Regions from separate parts of the Streptomyces sp. NPDC052687 genome, predicted to be linked through region 3. Evidence: predicted binding sites of a transcription regulator. Region 3 holds the regulator's gene; each other region holds the start of a gene.

Region 1 (6,926 bases), on a different contig from region 3:
CGTCGTCCCGGCCCCCGCCGACCCCAACCGGGTGGTCGCGGACGAGCCGGAGGCCTCCGAGCTGTGGGCGTCACTGCGCTGAGCGGAGCGGCCCCGGGCCCGAGCGGGCCGGGACGGGATGCCCGAGCAGCATCGCCGGCGCCCCCGCCACCCGGGTGAGGAACACGGTGACCGCGCCGCTCCCGTGCGGCTTGGGCAGCGCCTTGCGCCGCAGCTCCTCCGGTTCGACGGCCGACCCCCGCTTCTTCACGGTCAGCACGCCGACCTCCCGCTCCCGCAGCAGCGCCTTCAGCTTCTTGACGTTGAAGGGCAGGTGGTCGGTGATCTCGTAGGCGGTGGCGTACGGCGTGGACCGCGGCTCGTCGGCCGTGACGTACGCGATGGTCGCGTCGAGCAGCCCGCCGCCGACCTCCTCGGCCACCTCGGCGACCAGATGCGCCCGGATGACCGCGCCGTCGGGTTCGTACAGGTACCGCCCGACCGGACGCACCGCCGGGTCGGGCAGGCCGCGCCCGGTCAGCGTGCGCGGGCCGGGCAGCAGCGTGGCCCGCACCCGTCCCGGCGCGGTGCCGAACCACAGCACCGCTTCCTTCACATCGCCGCCGTCCGAGATCCACTCGGCCTCGGCGGTGTCCGGCACCGCCTCGTGCGGGATGCCGGGCGCCACCTTGAGGGCGGCGTGCGGCGCCCGCAGCGCGGCCTCGACGGCCCAGGACAGCGGCGGCGAGTAGGCCTCGGGGTCGAAGACGCGGCCGCGGCCGCCGCGCCGGGCGGGGTCCACGAACACCGCGTCGTAGCCGGCCGTGTCCACCTCCGTGACGTCCGCCTCCCGCACCTCGATCAGGTCCGCGAGCCCCAGCTCCTCGGCGTTCGCCCGCGCCACCGCCGCTGTCAGCGGATCCCGGTCGACGGCCAGCACCCGGATCCCGGCCCGCGCGAGCGCGATCGCGTCCCCGCCGATCCCGCAGCACAGGTCGGCGACGGAGGTGACGCCGAGGTCCCTGAACCGGCGCGCCCGGTACGCGGCGACGCTCGCCCGCGTGGACTGCTCCACCCCGTCGGGCGTGAAGAACATCCGCCCGGCGTCCTCGGCGCCGAACTTCGCCACCGCCCGCTGCCGCAGCCGCGCCTGCCCCAGCGCCGCCGAGACCAGCTCGGCCGGGTGCTCGCGGCGCAGCCGGGTGGCCACGGCGAGTTCCCGGGCGGGGTCGGTGCCCCGCACCGCGTCGAGGAGGGCGCCGCCCTCGGGGGTGCGCAGCGCGTTCAGGTCGTTCACCGGGTTGTTCACCGGCTCATTGTCGGCCAGTCGGTGGATGGTGTGCCGCCGGCGGCGGTGTCGGCCGGGCGGCGCGGGGGACGGCTGGGAAGATCCGGCACCATGCAACTAGTCGTACAAAATGAAAAAAGCGGGGCATATACCGTGCGTCTCCGCGTCGGCGTCGCCGCGCTCGCCGCCGCGGCCCTCGCCGCGGGCTGCGCCCAGGGCGACGAGGGCACGAAGGCCGGACCCGCCGCCGGACAGCAGCCGACCCACCGGAAGCCCGCGGCCGAGGCGCCGCCCGCGCCCGGCTCGCACGCCGCCCGCGTGGCCGCCGCGAAACGCTGGGGACTGAAGGCCGTGCCGCTCACGGCCCCCGCGCCCCCGGCGAAGAAACCGCGCATCCGCACCCGCGACGGCTTCGAGGTCGACGACCACCGGGAGCTGGACCTCCCGCCGGTCTTCACCACCGTCCCCACCCGCCACAAGATCGTCTTCCTGACCATCGACGACGGCGCCGAGAAGGACCCGGCCTTCCTGCGGATGATGGACGAGCTGAAGGTGCCGTACACCGCCTTCCTCAGCGACTACCTGGTCAAGGAGGACTACGGCTACTTCGAGCGCATGCAGGACCTCGGCGTGCCCCTCAACAACCACACCCTGCGCCACCCCTACCTGCCGGGACTGTCCTACGCCCGCCAGAAGCGGGAGATCTGCGGCATGCAGGACGTCATCGAGGAGCGCTACGGCAAGCGCCCGCGCCTCTTTCGCCCGCCCTTCGGCAACTACAACCGCGACACCCTGCTCGCCGCCAAGGCCTGCGGCATCACGCACGTGCCGCTGTGGAACGAGGAGGTCTTCGTCGACCGCTGGGAGTACCGCGAGTGGGACCGCGGCATCCACCGCGGCGACATCGTCCTCAGCCACTTCCGCGGCCGTGACGACTGGAACGGCACCATGACCGACATGGCCCGCCGTTTCCTCGACAAGGTCACCGCCGAGGGCTACGCCGTGGCCCGCCTGGAGGACTACCTGTGACCCCCTGGCCCCCGGACCACCCCCCGGCCTTACGCCCCCTGCATCCCGCCCTCCCGGCGTCCCGCCGCCTGAGGGCGGCGCTCGCGGACACCTGGCCCCCGACCGGCCGACGCTTGCCCGCCCCGCGCCTCCCGGCGGCCCGGCCCGGGCTCTTGGCGTCGCGGTTTCCGGGGCCTCGGCTCCTGGCGCACCGGCGTCTGCTGCCCCTATTCCTCGGGGTGCTGCTGGTGGCCGGCTGTGCCTCCGGGCAGGGGGTGCGGGGGGCGCCCGGATCGTCTGCGGATCGTGCGGGGGCGTCCGCGCCCGCGTACTTCCGCTGGGGGCTGGAGGCACCCCTGCCCCCGCCCCCGGAGCCGTCCACGCGTCCCGCCCCGCCCGCGCGGGGCCCGCTCCCGGTCGTCGACCGCGTGCCCACCCGCGACAAGGTCGTCTTCCTCACCTACGACGACGGCGCCGAGAAGGACCCCCGCTTCGTCGACCTGGTCCGCGAACTGCGCCTGCCGGTCACCATGTTCCTCACCGACAGCGTCGCCGGCCCCGGCTACGGCCACTTCGCCCGCCTGCGCGCGGTCGGCGCCGGACTGCAGAACCACACCCTCGACCACGCCGCCCTGCGCGGACTGCCGTACGCCGGCCAGCGCGCCGAGATCTGCGGCCAGCAGCGCAAGCTCCACAGCCGCTTCGGCGTCCGCCCCCACCTCTTCCGCCCGCCCTACGGCACGTACGACACCACCACGCTCCGCGCGGCGGCGGACTGCGGCATCCGCGCGGTGGTCCTCTGGCGCGCCACCATGACGACCGACCTGTCCTTCACCACCGGCACGCGCGGCCTGCGCCCCGGCGACGTCATCGCCGTCCCGGCGACGGAAACGCTGTCGCCGACCTTGAAGGAGCGGACGGTACGCCTGCTGCGCCGCATCCAGGAGCAGGGCCTGACCGTGGGAAAGCTGGACGACTACCTGTAGCCCCACCAGCCCGTAGAGGCCGAAGCGGGGGTCCTGGGGGCGGCAGCCCCCAGCGCGGGCGCGCGAAACCCCGGCCTCTGCGCCCCCCGCGTGAAGGAGCGCACCCGGGACGCGCCGCACGGCAATTGGCACTCCGCTTGACCGAGTGCTAATCGCGGTCATAGTCTCGGCTCTGGCACTCCCCCCAGGAGAGTGCCAAACACGCGACGGGCAGGTCCGGCACCCGCGACGACGGATCGACCTGGTCGCCACCTCAGACAGTTAACCCCGTGAGATCTCCGAAGGGGGAGGTCGGATCGTGACGACCGCCAGCTCCAAGGTTGCCATCAAGCCGCTCGAGGACCGCATCGTGGTCCAGCCGCTGGACGCCGAGCAGACCACGGCCTCTGGCCTGGTCATTCCGGACACCGCCAAGGAGAAGCCCCAGGAGGGCGTCGTCCTGGCCGTGGGCCCGGGCCGCATCGAGGACGGCAAGCGCGTCGAGCTCGACGTCAAGGTCGGCGACGTCGTGCTCTACAGCAAGTACGGCGGCACCGAGGTGAAGTACAACAACGAGGAGTACCTCGTCCTCTCGGCTCGCGACGTCCTCGCGATCATCGAGAAGTAAGTCGTCACCTCGACGCACCCAGCTTTGCAGCTGCGCCCCTGGCCCCCGCGACCCTAAGAAGCCGGGCGCCCGGGGCGCAGTCACTTTCACCCACATTCGAGAGGGCTCACGCTGTCATGGCGAAGATCCTGAAGTTCGACGAGGACGCCCGTCGCGCCCTCGAGCGCGGCGTCAACAAGCTTGCCGACACGGTCAAGGTGACGATCGGCCCCAAGGGCCGCAACGTCGTCATCGACAAGAAGTTCGGCGCTCCCACCATCACCAACGACGGTGTCACGATCGCCCGTGAGGTCGAGATCGAGGACCCGTACGAGAACCTCGGCGCCCAGCTGGTGAAGGAGGTGGCGACCAAGACCAACGACATCGCGGGTGACGGCACCACCACCGCCACCGTGCTGGCCCAGGCCCTGGTCCGCGAGGGTCTGAAGAACGTCGCCGCCGGTGCCTCCCCGGCCGCCCTGAAGAAGGGCATCGACGCCGCGGTCAAGGCCGTCTCCGACGACCTGCTCGCCACCGCCCGTCCGATCGACGAGAAGTCCGACATCGCCGCCGTGGCCGCGCTGTCCGCCCAGGACCAGCAGGTCGGCGAGCTGATCGCCGAGGCGATGGACAAGGTCGGCAAGGACGGTGTCATCACCGTCGAGGAGTCCAACACCTTCGGTCTGGAGCTGGACTTCACCGAGGGCATGGCCTTCGACAAGGGCTACCTGTCGCCGTACTTCGTGACGGACCAGGAGCGCATGGAGGCCGTCCTGGAGGACCCGTACATCCTCATCCACCAGGGCAAGATCTCCGCCATCGCGGACCTCCTGCCGCTGCTGGAGAAGATCATCCAGTCGAACGCCTCCAAGCCGCTGCTGATCATCGCCGAGGACGTGGAGGGCGAGGCCCTGTCCACCCTCGTCGTCAACAAGATCCGCGGCACCTTCAACGCCACCGCCGTGAAGGCCCCCGGCTTCGGCGACCGCCGCAAGGCGATGCTCCAGGACATGGCGGTCCTCACCGGCGCCACGGTCATCTCCGAGGAGGTCGGCCTCAAGCTCGACCAGGTCGGTCTGGACGTGCTCGGCTCCGCCCGCCGCGTCACCGTCACCAAGGACGACACCACGATCGTCGACGGCGCCGGCAAGGCCGAGGACGTGCAGGGCCGCGTCGCGCAGATCAAGGCCGAGATCGAGAACACCGACTCCGACTGGGACCGCGAGAAGCTCCAGGAGCGCCTCGCGAAGCTGGCCGGCGGCGTGTGCGTGATCAAGGTCGGCGCCGCCACCGAGGTGGAGCTGAAGGAGAAGAAGCACCGTCTGGAGGACGCCATCTCCGCGACCCGCGCCGCGGTCGAGGAGGGCATCGTCTCCGGTGGTGGCTCCGCCCTGGTCCACGCCTCCAAGGTCCTCGAGGACAACCTCGGCAAGACCGGCGACGAGGCCACCGGTGTCGCGGTCGTCCGCCGCGCGGTCGTCGAGCCGCTGCGCTGGATCGCCGAGAACGCCGGCCTCGAGGGCTACGTCATCACCTCCAAGGTCGCCGAGCTCGACAAGGGGCAGGGCTTCAACGCCGCCACCGGCGAGTACGGCGACCTGATCAAGGCCGGCGTCATCGACCCGGTCAAGGTCACCCGCTCCGCCCTGGAGAACGCCGCCTCCATCGCCTCCCTCCTCCTCACGACCGAGACCCTGGTCGTCGAGAAGAAGGAAGAGGAGGAGGCCGCCGCGGGCCACGGCCACGGTCACGGCCACGCGCACTGACGCACCGCCTCGCAGGAAGGCCCGGCACCCCACGGTGCCGGGCCTTCCCGTTTCCCCTCGCGGGTCTTCGGCGCTAGCGCTCCATCTCGTCCAGGGCGCCCAGCTGCTCCATCAGCCCCAGCCGGTCGTACTCCCACCAGCCCTCGGCGAGCTTGCCGTCCCCGCCGCACCGGAAGACGGTCGTCCCGCTCATCGACACTTCCCTGCCGGTGGCCGGGATGCCGAGGAACTCGCCCTTGTGGCGCCCCTTCCAGAACCACCGCGCGCACACCCGGTCGCCCTCGGCGATCAGGTCCTCGATGCTGAACTCGAAGTCGAAGCCGTCCCGCCAGACCCGCATGTCCCGCCGGACGTGATCCATGCCGATCGCCTCGTCCACCCTCGCCGGGTCATGGTCGTGGTAGTGCTCCGACATGACCTCGTCCAGCGGTGGAGGCTCGCTCCCGGGGGTGGCCATCAGCTCGAAGAAGCGCCGCACCGTGGTGGTGAACAGCTGCTCGTCGCGCACCACGTCCAGATCGGTGAACGTGGGCATCTCGTCGCAGAGCGCGACCATCTCCCGGAAGATCCGGTCCGTCTCCGGAAGCTCGGAATTCCGCATCGCCTCCTCGTACGACGGGAACTCCACGATCTCGATGAAGTGCGACGCGTCGGACCGGTCCTTCCCGATCACGTTGTGCGTCGCCGTCCGTTTCCCCTTGGTCTGCTGGACCCACCTGTCCATCAGCCGGTTCATCTCGTCGAACCGGCTGGTCTTGCAGTCGATCAGCTGTACGAAGGTCATGGTGCGCCTCCGGCCCTCCGGGTCCGGGTGGATCAGCACCATTGTCCCCCTTCGGGCTACCGCTGCACCCGGTGCTGCGGGCCGTACTTGCGGCCCGCCCGCGAGCTGATCCCGCCGAGCACACCGCGCGGCACCAGCTTCGTCGCGCCCATCAGCACCTTGTAGCGCGGGTCCGGGACCGACAGCGTCCGGCCGCGGGCCAGATCCGCCAGCGCCGCCGCGACCAGCTTGTCCGCGTCGAGCCACATCCAGTTCGGGATGTTGTCCGTGCCCATCCCGGCCCGCTGGTGGAACTCCGTCCGCACGAAGCCGGGACACAGCGCCATCAGTCGGACGCCGCTGCCCGCGAGGTCCTTCGCCGCGCCCTGGGTGAACTGCACGACCCACGCCTTGGAGGCGCCGTACGTCCCGCGCGGGACGAAGGCCGCGACGGAGGCGACGTTGACGATGCCGCCCCGCCCGCGCTCGCGCATCGCCTCGGCCGCCGCGGAGGTCAACCGCAGCACGGCCTCGCAGTGCACCTTGAGCA
Region 2 (6,926 bases), on a different contig from region 3:
GCCCACAGCGGGTCCTGGAGCAGGGCGCGGCCCACGGCGACCAGGTCGAACTCGTCGCGCTCCAGGCGGTCGAGGAGGTTGTCGAGGCTGCCGACGGGCGCCCCCTCGCCGGCGAAGGCGCGGATGAAGTCGCCGTCGAGGCCGACCGAGCCGACGGTGATGGTCTGCTTGCCGGTGAGCTTCTTGGTCCAGCCGGCCAGGTTGAGGTCGGAGTCCTCGAACTCGGGCAGCCAGTAGCGGCGCGTGGACGCGTGGAAGGCGTCGACGCCGGCCGCGGCGAGCGGCGTGAGGATGGCCTCCAGCTCCTCCGGCGTCTCGGCGAGCCGCGCGTCGTAGGCGTCCTGCTTCCACTGGGAGAAGCGGAAGATCACCGGGAAGCCGGGCGAGACGGTCTCGCGGACCGCCGCGACGATCTCGGCCGCGAACCGGCTGCGGGCCACCGGGTCGCCGCCGTAGGCGTCGGTGCGGCGGTTGGTGCCCGCCCACAGGAACTGGTCGATGAGGTAGCCGTGCGCGCCGTGCAGCTCGACCCCGTCGAAGCCGATGCGCTCCGCGGCGGCAGCGGCCTCGGCGAACGCGCCGATGACGTCGTCGATGTCCCGCTGGGTCATCGCCTCGCCGGTGCCCTCGGTGCCGTCCAGACGCAGCCCGGAGGGGCCGACGGCGGGCGCCTCGGGGAACGGCGGCTGCCCCGCCTTGCGGACCATGCCGATGTGCCACAGCTGCGGCACGATCCTCCCGCCCGCCGCGTGGACCTCCTCGGCGACCTTCGCCCACCCGGCCAGCTGCTCCTCACCGTGGAAGCGCGGGACCCGGTCGCTCTCCCCGGCCGAGGGGTGGCCGACGTAGGTGCCCTCGGTGACGATCAGTCCGACGCCCGCGGCGGCCCGGCGGGCGTAGTACGAGACGACGTCCGCGCCGGGGACGCCGCCCGGCGAGAACTGGCGGGTCATCGGCGCCATGACGATCCGGTTGCGGACGGTCAGCTCGTTGATCGTGACGGGGCGGGCGAGGATCTGCGCGGCACGGGCGGCCGGGGTGTCGGCGGTGACGGTCACCTGAGGGCTCCTTGGGTACCGAGTGGTATGTGCGTGTGCAACCATCCATAACCGGCTCACCTGGTTCCGGATTCCGTCCCGCCGTGTGACCCCGGACACGCCCGAGGGCGGCACCCCCAGCGGGAACTGGGGATACCGCCCTCGGAAAGGACCGGATCGATCGGGGACCGATCAGAAGTCCATGTCACCGCCCGGCATGCCGCCGCCGGCCGGGGCAGCGGCCTTCTCCGGCTTGTCGGCGATGACGGCCTCGGTGGTGAGGAACAGCGCGGCGATGGAGGCGGCGTTCTGCAGCGCGGAACGGGTCACCTTCGCCGGGTCGATGATGCCCTCGGCGACCAGGTCGACGTACTCGCCGGTCGCGGCGTTCAGGCCGTGACCCGGGGTCAGGTTGCGCACCTTCTCCACCACGACGCCGCCCTCGAGGCCGGCGTTGACGGCGATCTGCTTCAGCGGGGCCTCGAGCGCGAGCTTCACGGCCTGGGCGCCGGTCGCCTCGTCACCCTCCAGGTCCAGCTTCTCGAAGACCGAGGAGGCCTGGATGAGGGCCACGCCACCACCGGCGACGATGCCCTCCTCGACGGCCGCCTTCGCGTTGCGCACGGCGTCCTCGATGCGGTGCTTGCGCTCCTTCAGCTCCACCTCGGTGGCGGCACCGGCCTTGATGACGGCCACGCCGCCGGCCAGCTTCGCCAGACGCTCCTGGAGCTTCTCGCGGTCGTAGTCCGAGTCGCTGTTCTCGATCTCGGCGCGGATCTGGTTCACGCGGCCCGCGACCTGGTCGGCGGAGCCGGCGCCGTCGACGATGGTGGTCTCGTCCTTGGTGATGACGACCTTGCGGGCGCGGCCCAGGAGGTCCAGGGTCGCGTTCTCCAGCTTGAGGCCGACCTCCTCGGAGATGACCTCGCCGCCCGTGAGGATGGCGATGTCGCCGAGCATGGCCTTGCGGCGGTCGCCGAAGCCCGGGGCCTTGACGGCGACGGACTTGAAGGTGCCGCGGATCTTGTTGACGACCAGGGTCGACAGGGCCTCGCCCTCGACGTCCTCGGCGATGATCAGCAGCGGCTTGCCCGACTGCATGACCTTCTCCAGGAGCGGGAGCAGGTCCTTGACGTTGGAGATCTTGGAGTTGGCGATGAGGATGTACGGGTCCTCGAGGACCGCCTCCATGCGCTCCATGTCGGTGGCGAAGTACGCCGAGATGTAGCCCTTGTCGAAGCGCATGCCCTCGGTGAGCTCCAGCTCCAGACCGAAGGTCTGGGACTCCTCGACGGTGATGACGCCTTCCTTGCCGACCTTGTCCATGGCCTCGGCGATCAGCTCGCCGATCTGGGTGTCGGCGGCGGAGATGGAGGCCGTGGAGGCGATCTGCTCCTTGGTCTCGACCTCCTTGGCCTGGTCGAGCAGCGCGCCGGAGACGGCCTCGACGGCCTTCTCGATGCCGCGCTTCAGGGCCATCGGGTTGGCACCGGCGGCGACGTTGCGCAGACCCTCGCGGACCAGCGCCTGGGCGAGGACCGTGGCCGTGGTCGTACCGTCACCGGCGACGTCGTCCGTCTTCTTGGCGACTTCCTTGACCAGCTCGGCGCCGATCTTCTCGTACGGGTCCTCGAGCTCGATCTCCTTGGCGATGGAGACGCCGTCGTTGGTGATCGTGGGGGCGCCCCACTTCTTCTCGAGGACGACGTTGCGGCCCTTGGGGCCGAGGGTCACCTTGACGGCGTCCGCGAGCTGGTTCATGCCGCGCTCGAGGCCGCGCCGCGCCTCCTCGTCGAACGCGATGATCTTGGCCATGTGAAGTGGTCCCTCCAGGACTGGGGGTGATTACTTCGGACCGCGCCCGCGCCCGCGACGGACGGCCCCGGCCGGTTGGTTCCTTGCCCCACCCGGCCCGCGGCCTCACCGACCCGGTCCTTACGTTGTCACTCTCACCTTCAGAGTGCTAACGCCAATGATTAGCACTCGCCCCCATCGAGTGCAAGCGGCTCTCGGGGAGTGGGAGGCAGTCAGCGGTGGGCGAACAGGGGAACCGCGGTCCCGCGCCCGTGCGCCCGCGCGCCTCCCCGCGCACGCCGAAGGGCTCGCACCGGCGTGCGGTGCGAGCCCTTCGCAACAGCTGTTCAGGCGGTGACGCGAACCATGTCGGCCTGCGGGCCCTTCTGACCCTGCGAGATCTCGAACTCGACCCGCTGGCCCTCTTCCAGGGTGCGGTACCCGTCCATCTGGATCGCGCTGTAGTGGACGAAGACGTCCGCACCACCGTCGACCGCGATGAAGCCGTACCCCTTCTCCGCGTTGAACCACTTGACGGTGCCCTGAGCCATGCCTAACTCCCCTATTACTGGCCCTTGCACAGATCCACACTTCGCGGATCCGGGTCAGACCTCGCCCCCCAGTCAGCGGGGGCGTGCGCCGGAACGCGTCGACCGCGGCTGAATGTATCTGTCCAACTGCCGTCTGCAACAGGTCAATCGGACGAGAAATCCGGGCACCGGTGATCGGTTATTTACGGAGAATTCACCCGAATTCCGGGCAAGTCGGGCCCGGCATAAGGAACGAAAGGCGCAAAAGGCCCGCTGATTTTGGCTGCATCTCGACGCAGCTCCATCTCGCGAAGCGGAGCGGGTTCCCCAACTCTACCGCGCTCAACCACATGGAATTGCCCCCTCCGCATCTCTCACGGTGGGGGCAATTCGATGAACAGTGTGTGACAGCGGCGAACTCAGCAGCCGCCCGCGACCGCCGGAATGATCGAAACGCCCGCGCCGTCGGGCGTGGCCGTCTGCAGGCCCTGCTCGAACCGGACGTCGTCGTCGTTGACGTACACGTTGACGAACCGGCGCAGCTTGCCCTGGTCGTCCAGCACGCGGGCGGCGATGCCGGTGTGGTTCTTCTCCAGGTCGGCGATGACCTCGGCGAGGGTCGCCCCTTCGGCGGTGACCTCGGCCTGCCCGCCGGTGTAGGTGCGCAGGATGGTGGGGATGCGAACGGTCACGCTCATGCGAGGCCAGCCTCTCGGAAGGATTCCAGGTTCGGACGGATCGTCGCGGTGAGTCCCGTGCCGGCCACCGCGTCGAGGGTCTTCAGGCCGTCGCCGGTGTTCAGCACGACGGTGGTCTTCGTGGGGTCGAGGACGCCGCTCTCGATCAGCTTGCGGGTCACGCCGACCGTCACGCCGCCCGCCGTCTCCGCGAAGATGCCCTCCGTGCGGGCCAGCACCTTGATCGCGTCGACGATCTGCTCGTCGGTGACGTCCTCCACCGCGCCGCCCGTGCGCCGGGCGATGTCCAGGACGTACGGCCCGTCCGCCGGGTTGCCGATGGCCAGCGACTTGGCGATGGTGTCCGGCTTCTGCGGCCGGACCACGTCGTGCCCCGCCTTGTACGCCGCCGACACCGGCGAGCAGCCCTCGGCCTGCGCGCCGAAGATCTTGTACGGCCTGTCCTCGACCAGTCCGAGTTTGATCAGCTCCTGAAGACCCTTGTCGATCTTGGTGAGCTGGGAGCCGGAGGCGATCGGCACCACGATCTGGTCCGGCAGCCGCCAGCCCAGCTGCTCGCAGATCTCGTACGCCAGGGTCTTGGACCCTTCCGCGTAGTACGGCCGCAGGTTGACGTTGACGAAGCCCCAGCCCTCGCCCGCCGGGTCGCCGATCAGCTCGGAGCAGAAGCGGTTCACATCGTCGTAGTTGCCCTCGATGCCGACCAGTTCGCCGCCGTAGACCGCGGCCATGACGACCTTGCCCTGCTCCAGGTCGTGCGGGATGAACACGCACGAGCGGAAGCCGGCGCGGGCCGCCGCGGCGCCCACGGCGCCGGCCAGGTTGCCCGTGGAGGAGCAGGACAGGGTGGTGAAGCCGAAGGCGCGCGCCGCCTCCAGGGCCTGCGCGACCACGCGGTCCTTGAAGGAGTGGGTCGGGTTGCCGGAGTCGTCCTTGACGAAGAGCTTCCCGGCCTCGACACCCAGCGCGCGGGCCAGGTTGTCGGCCTGGACGAGCTTGGTCCAGCCCGGGTTCAGGTTCGGCTTGTCCGCCACGTCGGCCGGGACGGGGAGCAGCGGCGCGTACCGCCAGATGTTCGCGGGGCCCGCCTCGATGCGCCGGCGCAGCTCCTCGGCGTCGTACGCGGAGAAGTCGTAGGCGATCTCCAGCGGGCCGAAACACTCCTCGCAGGCGAAGACCGGGCCGAGCGGGACGCGGTGCCCGCACTCACGACAGGAGAGCGCGGCGGCGGGGCCGAGGTCTACGGTGGAAGTGTCCGCCGAAGCGGCGGCAGCGGAATCGGTGGTGCTTGCAACAGTCTGCACAGCCATGTGAGGCGAGGCCCTTTCTCCTCATCTTCCTCACGACGCACTTCGCCGTGAGACGGATTTGGCACCTTCCCTAGCCGGGGAGCCTCGCGAAAATGATCAACAACGATCTACGAGACCGGCTGGAGGGTTGCCGGGGCTTCATCGGGCCGTGTCCCTCTGCCCCTCTGGATGAGCTGTATGTGGTTGTCAGCGGCGGCGACCCCGGACATGCGATGGTCATCCGCGTTGCCCATGACTGTAACCGAAGGCCAGGACAGTTGAGATAGTCGTCCGAACCGCGAGATGGATCACAGAGGAATCCCGACAGTGAGGAGCCGCAGACCGTGCTGGAAGAAGTCGAGCGCTGGCTGAACACCCGCTCCTGGTCCGTGGCCGATCGCCCGCTGGTGAAGATCCTGGCCGCCAAACGCGCCACGGGCCAGACGGTGAGCGTCGTGCTGCCCGCGCTCAACGAGGAGGAGACGGTCGGCGACATCGTCACCGTCATCCGCCGCGACCTGGTGCGGCAGGTGCCGCTGGTCGACGAGATCGTCGTCGTGGACTCGGGCTCCACCGACCGCACCTCCGAGGTGGCCGCCGCCGCGGGCGCCCGGGTCGTTCACCGCGACGAGATACTGCCGCGGCTTCCGGCCGTCCCCGGAAAGGGTGAGGTGCTGTGGCGGTCCCTGCTCGTGACGCGCGGTGACCTCGTCTGCTTCGTCGACGCCGATCTGCGGGACTTCTCCTCCGACTTCGTCACCGGCATCGTCGGCCCGCTGCTGACCGACCCGGACGTGCACCTGGTCAAGGCGATGTACGACCGCCCGCTGGGCAACGCGGCCGGGCAGGGCGGCCGGGTCACCGAGCTGATGGCCCGCCCGCTGCTGAACATGCACTGGCCGCAGCTGGCCGGCTTCGTGCAGCCGCTCGGCGGCGAGTACGCGGCCCGCCGCTCGCTGCTGGAACAGCTGCCGTTCCCCGTCGGGTACGGCGTGGAGCTGGGGATGCTGGTCGACGCGCTGCACCTGGTCGGCCTGGACGCGCTCGCGCAGGTCGACGTCGGGGTGCGCAAGCACCGGCACCAGGACGGGCAGGCGCTCGGGCGGATGGCCGCGGCGATCTACCGCACGGCCCAGCTGCGGCTGGCGCGCGCGCATCTCGTGCGGCCGTCGCTGACCCAGTTCGAACGGGTCGGGGACGGCTTCGAGCCGCGGACGTACTGCGTGGACACGGTGGAGCGCCCGCCGATGGTGGAGATCGCGGAGTACGCGGCCCGCCGGGTGGCGTGACCCGGTCGGACCGCCTGTATACGGCCGAACCGTACGTTTGAGCGGTTGGGGGTCGGGCTAGGTTGAGGACCATGGCTTCGACGTCAGGTGCTGCACAGGTACTGGTGGCCTCCAACCGGGGCCCGGTCTCCTACCGGATCGGCGACGACGGCTCGCTGCACGCCAAGCGGGGCGGCGGCGGGCTGGTGTCGGGTCTGTCGGCGATCGGGCCCGACGCGGGCGCGCTGTGGGTGTGCTCCGCGCTCGGTGACGGCGACCGTGAGGCGGTGCGCCGCGGGATCGGCGAGGA
Region 3 (6,926 bases):
CGCCGCTGTGCCGCTGGCCTGCAATACGCAGTACGCGTCGCCCGCCGACGTCCCACGGCAACCGGCACGGAAGCAGCCTTCCAGCACACCGGTCGAGGCGGAGGACACCACGGTGCGCTTCACCCGACGCCACAGCTGCCTGGCCGGGTTGCTCCTGCTGTTCGCCCTCCTTCTGGTCCTGGCCGCCGGCGGCCTCACCGTCGGTGATCCCCTCTTGGTCTACAAGGGCTTCAGAGGTCGGATCCCCGCCGGAGATCCGCGTGAGGACGTGATCGCCTACAGCGTGCTGTCGGTGTTGGCAGTCGGCTGGCTCGGCTTCCGGTTCCTGTTCGCCCCGTACGAGCTGCGTATCTCCGCGGAGGGTGTTCAGGTGCGGCGTAGATCGGACGAACGGTGGGTGGCCCGCTACTCCTGGCACCGCGTCCTCGAGGCCCGCGTCGAGTGGGTGCCGGCACGTCGACACGGGCACGGACCGTTTCTGCTCTTGCTCCGGTTGCGTGAGGGAACGCCTGCCCAGCTTCCGCGGGCGGCCCGGCGCGCCGGGCGACGGTGGGGGCTCGACGGTTCCTGCGTCGCCGATCTGGGCCGTCTCGCCTGCACACCGCACGAGGTCGACCAGGCCCTCGAACGCTTCGCTCCCCGCGACGTGTGGACCCGGACGCAGGCGGCTCAACGCGCCGGATACACCGCACCCACGCCCACCGAGATCCGCCCGGCGACGACGCTGCACGGCACGACGCGCCGCGCACTCCTGGGCGTCCTCACCCTTGTCCTCACCGCCATCGCCCTGGTCCCCGCCGTGATCGTCCCCGCCGCCGTCCCCGCGCCCCGGTACGGATGGGCGTTCGTCCCGATGGCCCTGTGGACGCTCTTCCTGCTGGTCCCCGCGCTGCTGCCGGCCCTGCTGCTGTGGCATGGCGGAAGCCTGTCCATCGGTCCCGACGGCATCTCTCACTCGAGCAGGCGCGGCACCCGGCACTGGACCTGGGACCGGATCGACCGCGTCGGCATCGTGTCCTGGCGGCGGCGCACCCCGGCGAGCGGGGCCGTGTTCCTCAGGCCGCGCGACCTGCCGTCGTCCCGTCCGGCCAAAGGCGTCGACGCGCTGCTCGCCCCCCTGGAAGCCCGATTCGGTGGCGTCCTCGTCTGCGACCTTTTCTCCATGGGGATCTCCCGTGAGGAATTCGAGACTGTCGTCCGCCGGTATGCCGGGGACCTGTGGGACCCCCACCCCCGCCCGCACGGGATCGTCCGGGACGACCAGCACGCGGCCCACTACGAAGGCGACTTCGCGGGGCCGCGTAGCTGGGTGGCGGCGATCGGTGCCGTCACAGCGACGTCCGTCCTCGGCGGCATCACCGGGAACCTGGTCGGGGACCCTCACTCCACCGACCCTTGGCTCGGCGGAGTGATGGCCTACACGTTCCTGCTCGCCGGCTGCCTCCCGTTCCTCGTGCTGCGCTCCCGGCTCACCGTGCGGATCGACCACCGGACGTTCGTCCTCGAGTCACGCGCCCGCCGGCTGACCATCCCCTGGGACCATGTCGACGCGACAGAGCGCCTCACCTCGGGGTCCGGCAAGAACACGCCCGACGACGTGGTCCTGTGGCTTCGTCCCGAGGACGCCTCCGGCTACCGCGGCTACTCGCGGTTGGGAGCGCACCTGAAGGGAGTCGAGCTGCGCATCGCCACCCTCCGTTCCAAGGGAGCCATGGACATCCCCGCCGAGCAGGTGGACGCCGCGCTGCGGCGGTTCGGCCCGGAGCGCTTCCGGTCCGGCGCGCCCGCGGCCGGAAGCGCAGGCCTCCCCCTGACCAGGGCAGCCCGGCGGAGGACACCCCCTAGGCCGGTGGTGCCGTGACGAAGTCGATCAGTTCCTCCACCCGGCCCAGCAGTTCCGGCTCCAGGTCCTTGTAAGACCCCACCCGCTTCAGGATCGCCTGCCACACCGCCCCGGTGTTGTCCGACGGCCAGCCCAGCGCCCGGCACACCCCGGTCTTCCAGTCCTGGCCCTTCGGGACCTCGGGCCAGGCCGGGATGCCCAGGGCGGACGGTTTCACCGCCTGCCAGATGTCGATGTACGGGTGGCCGACCACGAGGGCGTGCTCGCTGGTCACCGACTGGGCGATCCGCCACTCCTTGGAGCCCGGCACCAGGTGGTCCACGAGGACGCCGAGGCGGGCGTCCGGTCCGGGGGCGAAGGAGTCGACGACCGCCGGGAGGTCGTCCACGCCCTCCAGGTACTCCACGACCACGCCCTCGATGCGCAGGTCGTCGCCCCACACCTTCTCGACCAGCTCGGCGTCGTGGCGGCCCTCGACGTAGATACGGCCGGCGCGGGCCACGCGGGCGCGGGCGCCGGGGACGGCGACGGAGCCGGAGGCGGTGCGGGCGGGCCGTACCGGAGCCGGGGACGGCGGCCGGACGAGGGTGACCACCTTGCCCTCCAGCAGGAAGCCGCGCGGCTCCAGCGGGAACACCCGGTGCTTGCCGAAGCGGTCCTCCAGGGTGACCGTGCCCGCCTCACAGCGGATGACCGCGCCGCAGAAGCCGGTCGCGGGCTCCTCGACCACCAGGCCGGGCTCGGCCGGGACCTCGGGGACCGGCTGGGGCTTCTTCCAGGGCGGTGTCAGGTCGGGGGAGTACTGGCGCATTCGAATGACGATATGGACACCGCCGGACGGGTTCAGCGCGACACGCCGAAACGGGCCGCCAGGGCGTCGCGCTGGCGCCGCACGAACGCCGCGTCGACCACGGCGCCGTGCCCGGGGACGTAGAGCGCGTCCTCGCCGCCGAGGGCCAGCAGCCGGTCCAGGGCGTCCGGCCAGCGGGACGGGACGGCGTCGGGGCCGGCCTGGGGCTCGCCGGACTCCTCGACCAGGTCGCCGCAGAACACGACCTCCGTCTCGCCGGGGACGAGGACGGCCAGGTCGTGCGCGGTGTGCCCGGGGCCGACGTTCGCCAGCAGCACCTGGCGGCCGCCGCCCAGGTCGAGGGTCCACTCGCCGGAGACGTGATGGCGGGGCGCGACCAGCGCGTCCGCGGCCTCCGCCGCCGTCGCCTCGTCCAGACCGTTGCGGACGGCGTCGGCCCGCAGCTCCTCCCGGGCCCGCCGCGAGGTGAGCGCCGCGTCCACGCCGACCGCCCCGTACACCTCCGCGCCCGCCAGCGCGGCGGCGCCGAAGACATGGTCGAAGTGGGGGTGGGTGAGCGCGAGATGGGTCACACGCCGGCCGGAGATCTCCTCCGCCCCGGCCCGCAGCCGGGCGCCCTCCGCGAGGCCGGACCCCGCGTCGATCAGCAGCGCCGTGCCCTCGCCCAGGACCAGGCCCGCCGTGCAGTCCCAGCCCGGCAGGCGGCACCGGCCGACCCCGGTCGCCAGCCGTTCCCACCCCAGCTCTTCCCAAGTCACCGTCATACCCGCGACGCTAACGGGGACCGCCCCGGCCGCACGACCTCGCAGGACCGGCCTTGCCCGGGCCGTACCCGACGGCCGTACACTGGGCCGGTAAGGCTGGCACTCACACAGGGCGAGTGCCAGGGGGAGCGCCAAGGGGACCGACCGCTGGAGGTGTGCGCGGATGCTCAGTGAACGGCGGCTTCAGGTATTGCGCGCCATCGTCCAGGACTACGTCGGAACCGAGGAGCCGGTCGGCTCCAAGGCGCTCACCGAGCGGCACAACCTCGGCGTCTCGCCGGCCACGGTCCGCAACGACATGGCCGCCCTGGAGGACGAGGGGTACATCGCCCAGCCGCACACCAGCGCCGGGCGGATCCCCACCGACAAGGGCTACCGGCTCTTCGTCGACAAGCTCGCCGAGGTCAAGCCGCTCACCGCGCCCGAGCGGCGCGCGATCCAGAACTTCCTCGACGGCGCCGTCGACCTCGACGACGTCGTGGCCCGCACGGTGCGGCTGCTCGCGCAGCTGACCCGGCAGGTCGCGGTCGTGCAGTACCCGTCGCTGACCCGGTCTACGGTGCGGCACGTGGAGCTGCTGTCGATGGCACCCGCGCGGGTGATGCTGGTCCTGATCACCGACACCGGACGGGTCGAGCAGCGGATGATCGACTGCCCGGCGCCGTTCGGCGAGACGTCCCTGGCGGATCTGCGGGCGCGGCTGAACAGCCGGGTCGCGGGCCGCCGTTTCACGGATGTGCCACAACTGGTGCAGGATCTCCCCGAGGGCTTCGAACCGGAGGATCGCGGTACCGTTCAGACGGTGCTCTCCACCCTGCTGGAGACGCTGGTCGAGCGCACCGAGGAGCGGCTGATGATCGGCGGCACCGCCAATCTCACCCGCTTCGGACATGACTTCCCCCTCACCATCCGCCCCGTCCTGGAGGCGCTGGAGGAGCAGGTCGTGCTCCTCAAGCTGCTGGGCGAGGCGAAGGACTCGGGCATGACCGTGCGCATCGGCCACGAGAACGCCCATGAGGGACTCAACTCCACGTCGGTGGTGTCGGTCGGCTACGGTTCGGGCGGCGAGGCAGTCGCCAAGCTCGGCGTGGTCGGACCGACCCGCATGGATTACCCGGGAACGATGGGAGCGGTACGAGCGGTGGCACGGTACGTCGGACAGATCCTGGCGGAGTCGTAGGTGGCCACGGACTATTACGCCGTTCTCGGCGTGCGCCGCGACGCGTCGCAGGAAGAGATCAAGAAGGCCTTCCGGCGGCTCGCTCGCGAGCTGCACCCGGACGTCAACCCCGATCCGAAGACCCAGGAGCGGTTCAAGGAGATCAACGCCGCTTACGAGGTGCTGTCGGACCCGCAGAAGAAGCAGGTCTACGACCTCGGCGGCGACCCGCTGTCGCAGAGCGGCGGCGCGGGTGCCGGCGGCTTCGGCGCGGGCGGCTTCGGCAACTTCTCCGACATCATGGACGCGTTCTTCGGCACGGCGTCGCAGCGCGGGCCGCGCTCGCGCACCCGCCGCGGCCAGGACGCGATGATCCGGATCGAGGTCGAGCTCGACGAGGCGGCCTTCGGCACCACCAAGGACATCCAGGTCGACACCGCGATCGTCTGCTCCACCTGCAGCGGTGAGGGCGCGGCGCCGGGCACCTCGGCGCAGACGTGCGACATGTGCCGCGGCCGCGGTGAGGTCTCGCAGGTCACCCGGTCCTTCCTGGGCCAGGTCATGACCTCGCGGCCGTGCCCGCAGTGCCAGGGCTTCGGCACGGTCGTGCCGAACCCGTGCCCGGAGTGCGCCGGCGACGGCCGGGTCCGCTCCCGCCGCACCCTGACGGTGAAGATCCCGGCCGGTGTCGACAACGGCACCCGGATCCAGCTCGCGGGCGAGGGCGAGGTCGGCCCCGGCGGCGGCCCCGCCGGTGACCTGTACGTCGAGATCCACGAACTCCCGCACCCGACCTTCCAGCGGCGCGGCGACGACCTGCACTGCACGGTGACGATCCCCATGACGGCGGCGGCCCTCGGCACCAAGGTGCCGCTGGAGACGCTGGACGGCATGGAGGAGGTCGACATCCGTCCGGGCACCCAGTCCGGCCAGTCGATCCCGTTGCACGGCCGGGGCGTCACGCATCTGCGCGGCGGCGGCCGGGGCGACCTGATCGTCCACGTCGAGGTGCAGACCCCGACCAAGCTCGACCCCGAGCAGGAACGCCTCCTGCGCGAGCTGGCCAAGCTGCGCGGCGAGGAACGCCCGCAGGGCCAGTTCCAGCCGGGGCAGCAGGGGCTGTTCTCGCGGCTGAAGGACGCGTTCAACGGCCGCTGAGGCGGGCGCGGCGCGCGCGGGCGCGGCTGGGCGGACGCGGCGTCGAGGCGGCCGGGGGTCCGGTCCGGGGGCGGCCCCGGGCAGGCACGGTCAGCCGGGGCAGCAGGGGCTGTTCTCGCGGCTGAAGGACGCGTTCGACGGCCGCTCGGGCCCGGTTCCGCGCAGGCCGGGTCCCGTGGGTGCCGGTGGTCTATGCCAGTCGGGCGCCCGGTTTCGGACTTGTTCGGGGGACGTGACAACATGCCGTCATGTCCTCCGCACTGACCGATCTCTTCCCCCACCCGATCGTGCAGGCCCCCATGGCGGGCGGCGTCTCCGTGCCGCAGCTCGCCGCCGCCGTGTCCGAGGCAGGGGGGCTCGGCTTCCTGGCCGCCGGGTACAAGACGGCCGACGGCATGTACCAGGAGATCAAGCAACTGCGGGGGCTGACGAGCCGCCCCTTCGGCGTGAACCTGTTCATGCCGCAGCCCGAGCATCCCGGCGCGGGCACCGGCTCCGGCGGAGCGACCGACGCCGCGCCCCCTCATGCCGCCGCCGTCGACGTCTACGCCCATCAGCTGGCCGGTGAGGCCGCCTGGTACGAGACCGAGCTGGGCGACCCGGACAGCGGTCGGGACGACGGCTACGACGCCAAGCTCGCCGTGCTGCTGGACAACCCGGTGCCCGTCGTCTCGTTCCACTTCGGCGTGCCCGGCCGGGACGTCCTGGACGCGCTGCGCCGGGCCGGAACGTTCACGCTCGTCACCGCCACCACCGTCGACGAGGCCCGCGCCGTCGAGCGGGCCGGGGCGGACGCGGTGATCGTGCAGGGCGTGGAGGCGGGCGGCCACCAGGGCACCCACCGGGACCTCCCCGAGAACGACGGCTCCGGCATCGGACTGCTCTCCCTGACCGCCCAGGTCCGCGAGGCGGTCCGGCTGCCCCTCGTCGCCGCCGGCGGCATCATGCGCGGCAGCCAGATCGCCGCCGTCCTCGCCGCCGGGGCGAGCGCCGCGCAGCTCGGCACCGCGTTCCTCGCCACCCCCGAGTCGGGCGCCCACGCCGTGCACAAGCAGGCGCTGACCAACCCGCTGTTCACCCGCACCGAACTCACCCGCGCCTTCTCCGGCCGTCCCGCGCGCGGCCTGGTCAACCGGTTCATGCGCGAGCACGGGCCGTACGCCCCCGCCGCCTACCCGGAGATCCACCACC

The links. The regulator HrcA, encoded in region 3, represses chaperone genes, less so after heat shock. The targets are predictions, from matches to a motif close to TTNGCACTCNGNNNNNCNGAGTGCNAA.
Region 1: the regulator HrcA is predicted to act here: its motif matches at 3,387-3,413, upstream of groES (co-chaperone GroES).
Region 2: the regulator HrcA is predicted to act here: its motif matches at 3,014-3,040, upstream of groL (chaperonin GroEL).

The regions. Positions count from the first base shown of each region.
Region 1 is NZ_JBFATR010000001.1:255,720-262,645, forward strand. It holds gene AB0K92_RS01325 (LCP family protein) at 1-82, shown strand, start outside; gene AB0K92_RS01330 (methyltransferase domain-containing protein) at 71-1,276, opposite strand; gene AB0K92_RS01335 (polysaccharide deacetylase family protein) at 1,379-2,296, shown strand; gene AB0K92_RS01340 (polysaccharide deacetylase family protein) at 2,551-3,261, shown strand; gene groES (co-chaperone GroES) at 3,560-3,868, shown strand; gene groL (chaperonin GroEL) at 3,985-5,613, shown strand; gene AB0K92_RS01355 (ester cyclase) at 5,687-6,397, opposite strand; gene AB0K92_RS01360 (SDR family oxidoreductase) at 6,454-6,926, opposite strand, start outside.
Region 2 is NZ_JBFATR010000003.1:1,519-8,444, reverse strand. It holds gene AB0K92_RS04810 (NADH:flavin oxidoreductase) at 1-1,058, opposite strand, end outside; gene groL (chaperonin GroEL) at 1,230-2,852, opposite strand; gene AB0K92_RS04800 (cold-shock protein) at 3,179-3,382, opposite strand; gene AB0K92_RS04795 (MoaD/ThiS family protein) at 3,781-4,059, opposite strand; gene thrC (threonine synthase) at 4,056-5,369, opposite strand; SAM riboswitch class I at 5,388-5,544, opposite strand; gene AB0K92_RS04785 (glucosyl-3-phosphoglycerate synthase) at 5,693-6,637, shown strand; gene AB0K92_RS04780 (trehalose-6-phosphate synthase) at 6,709-6,926, shown strand, end outside.
Region 3 is NZ_JBFATR010000009.1:54,125-61,050, forward strand. It holds gene AB0K92_RS11515 (caspase family protein) at 1-1,861, shown strand, start outside; gene AB0K92_RS11520 (DUF3097 domain-containing protein) at 1,842-2,654, opposite strand; gene AB0K92_RS11525 (MBL fold metallo-hydrolase) at 2,687-3,418, opposite strand; gene hrcA (heat-inducible transcriptional repressor HrcA) at 3,582-4,598, shown strand; gene dnaJ (molecular chaperone DnaJ) at 4,599-5,735, shown strand; gene AB0K92_RS11540 (nitronate monooxygenase) at 5,984-6,926, shown strand, end outside.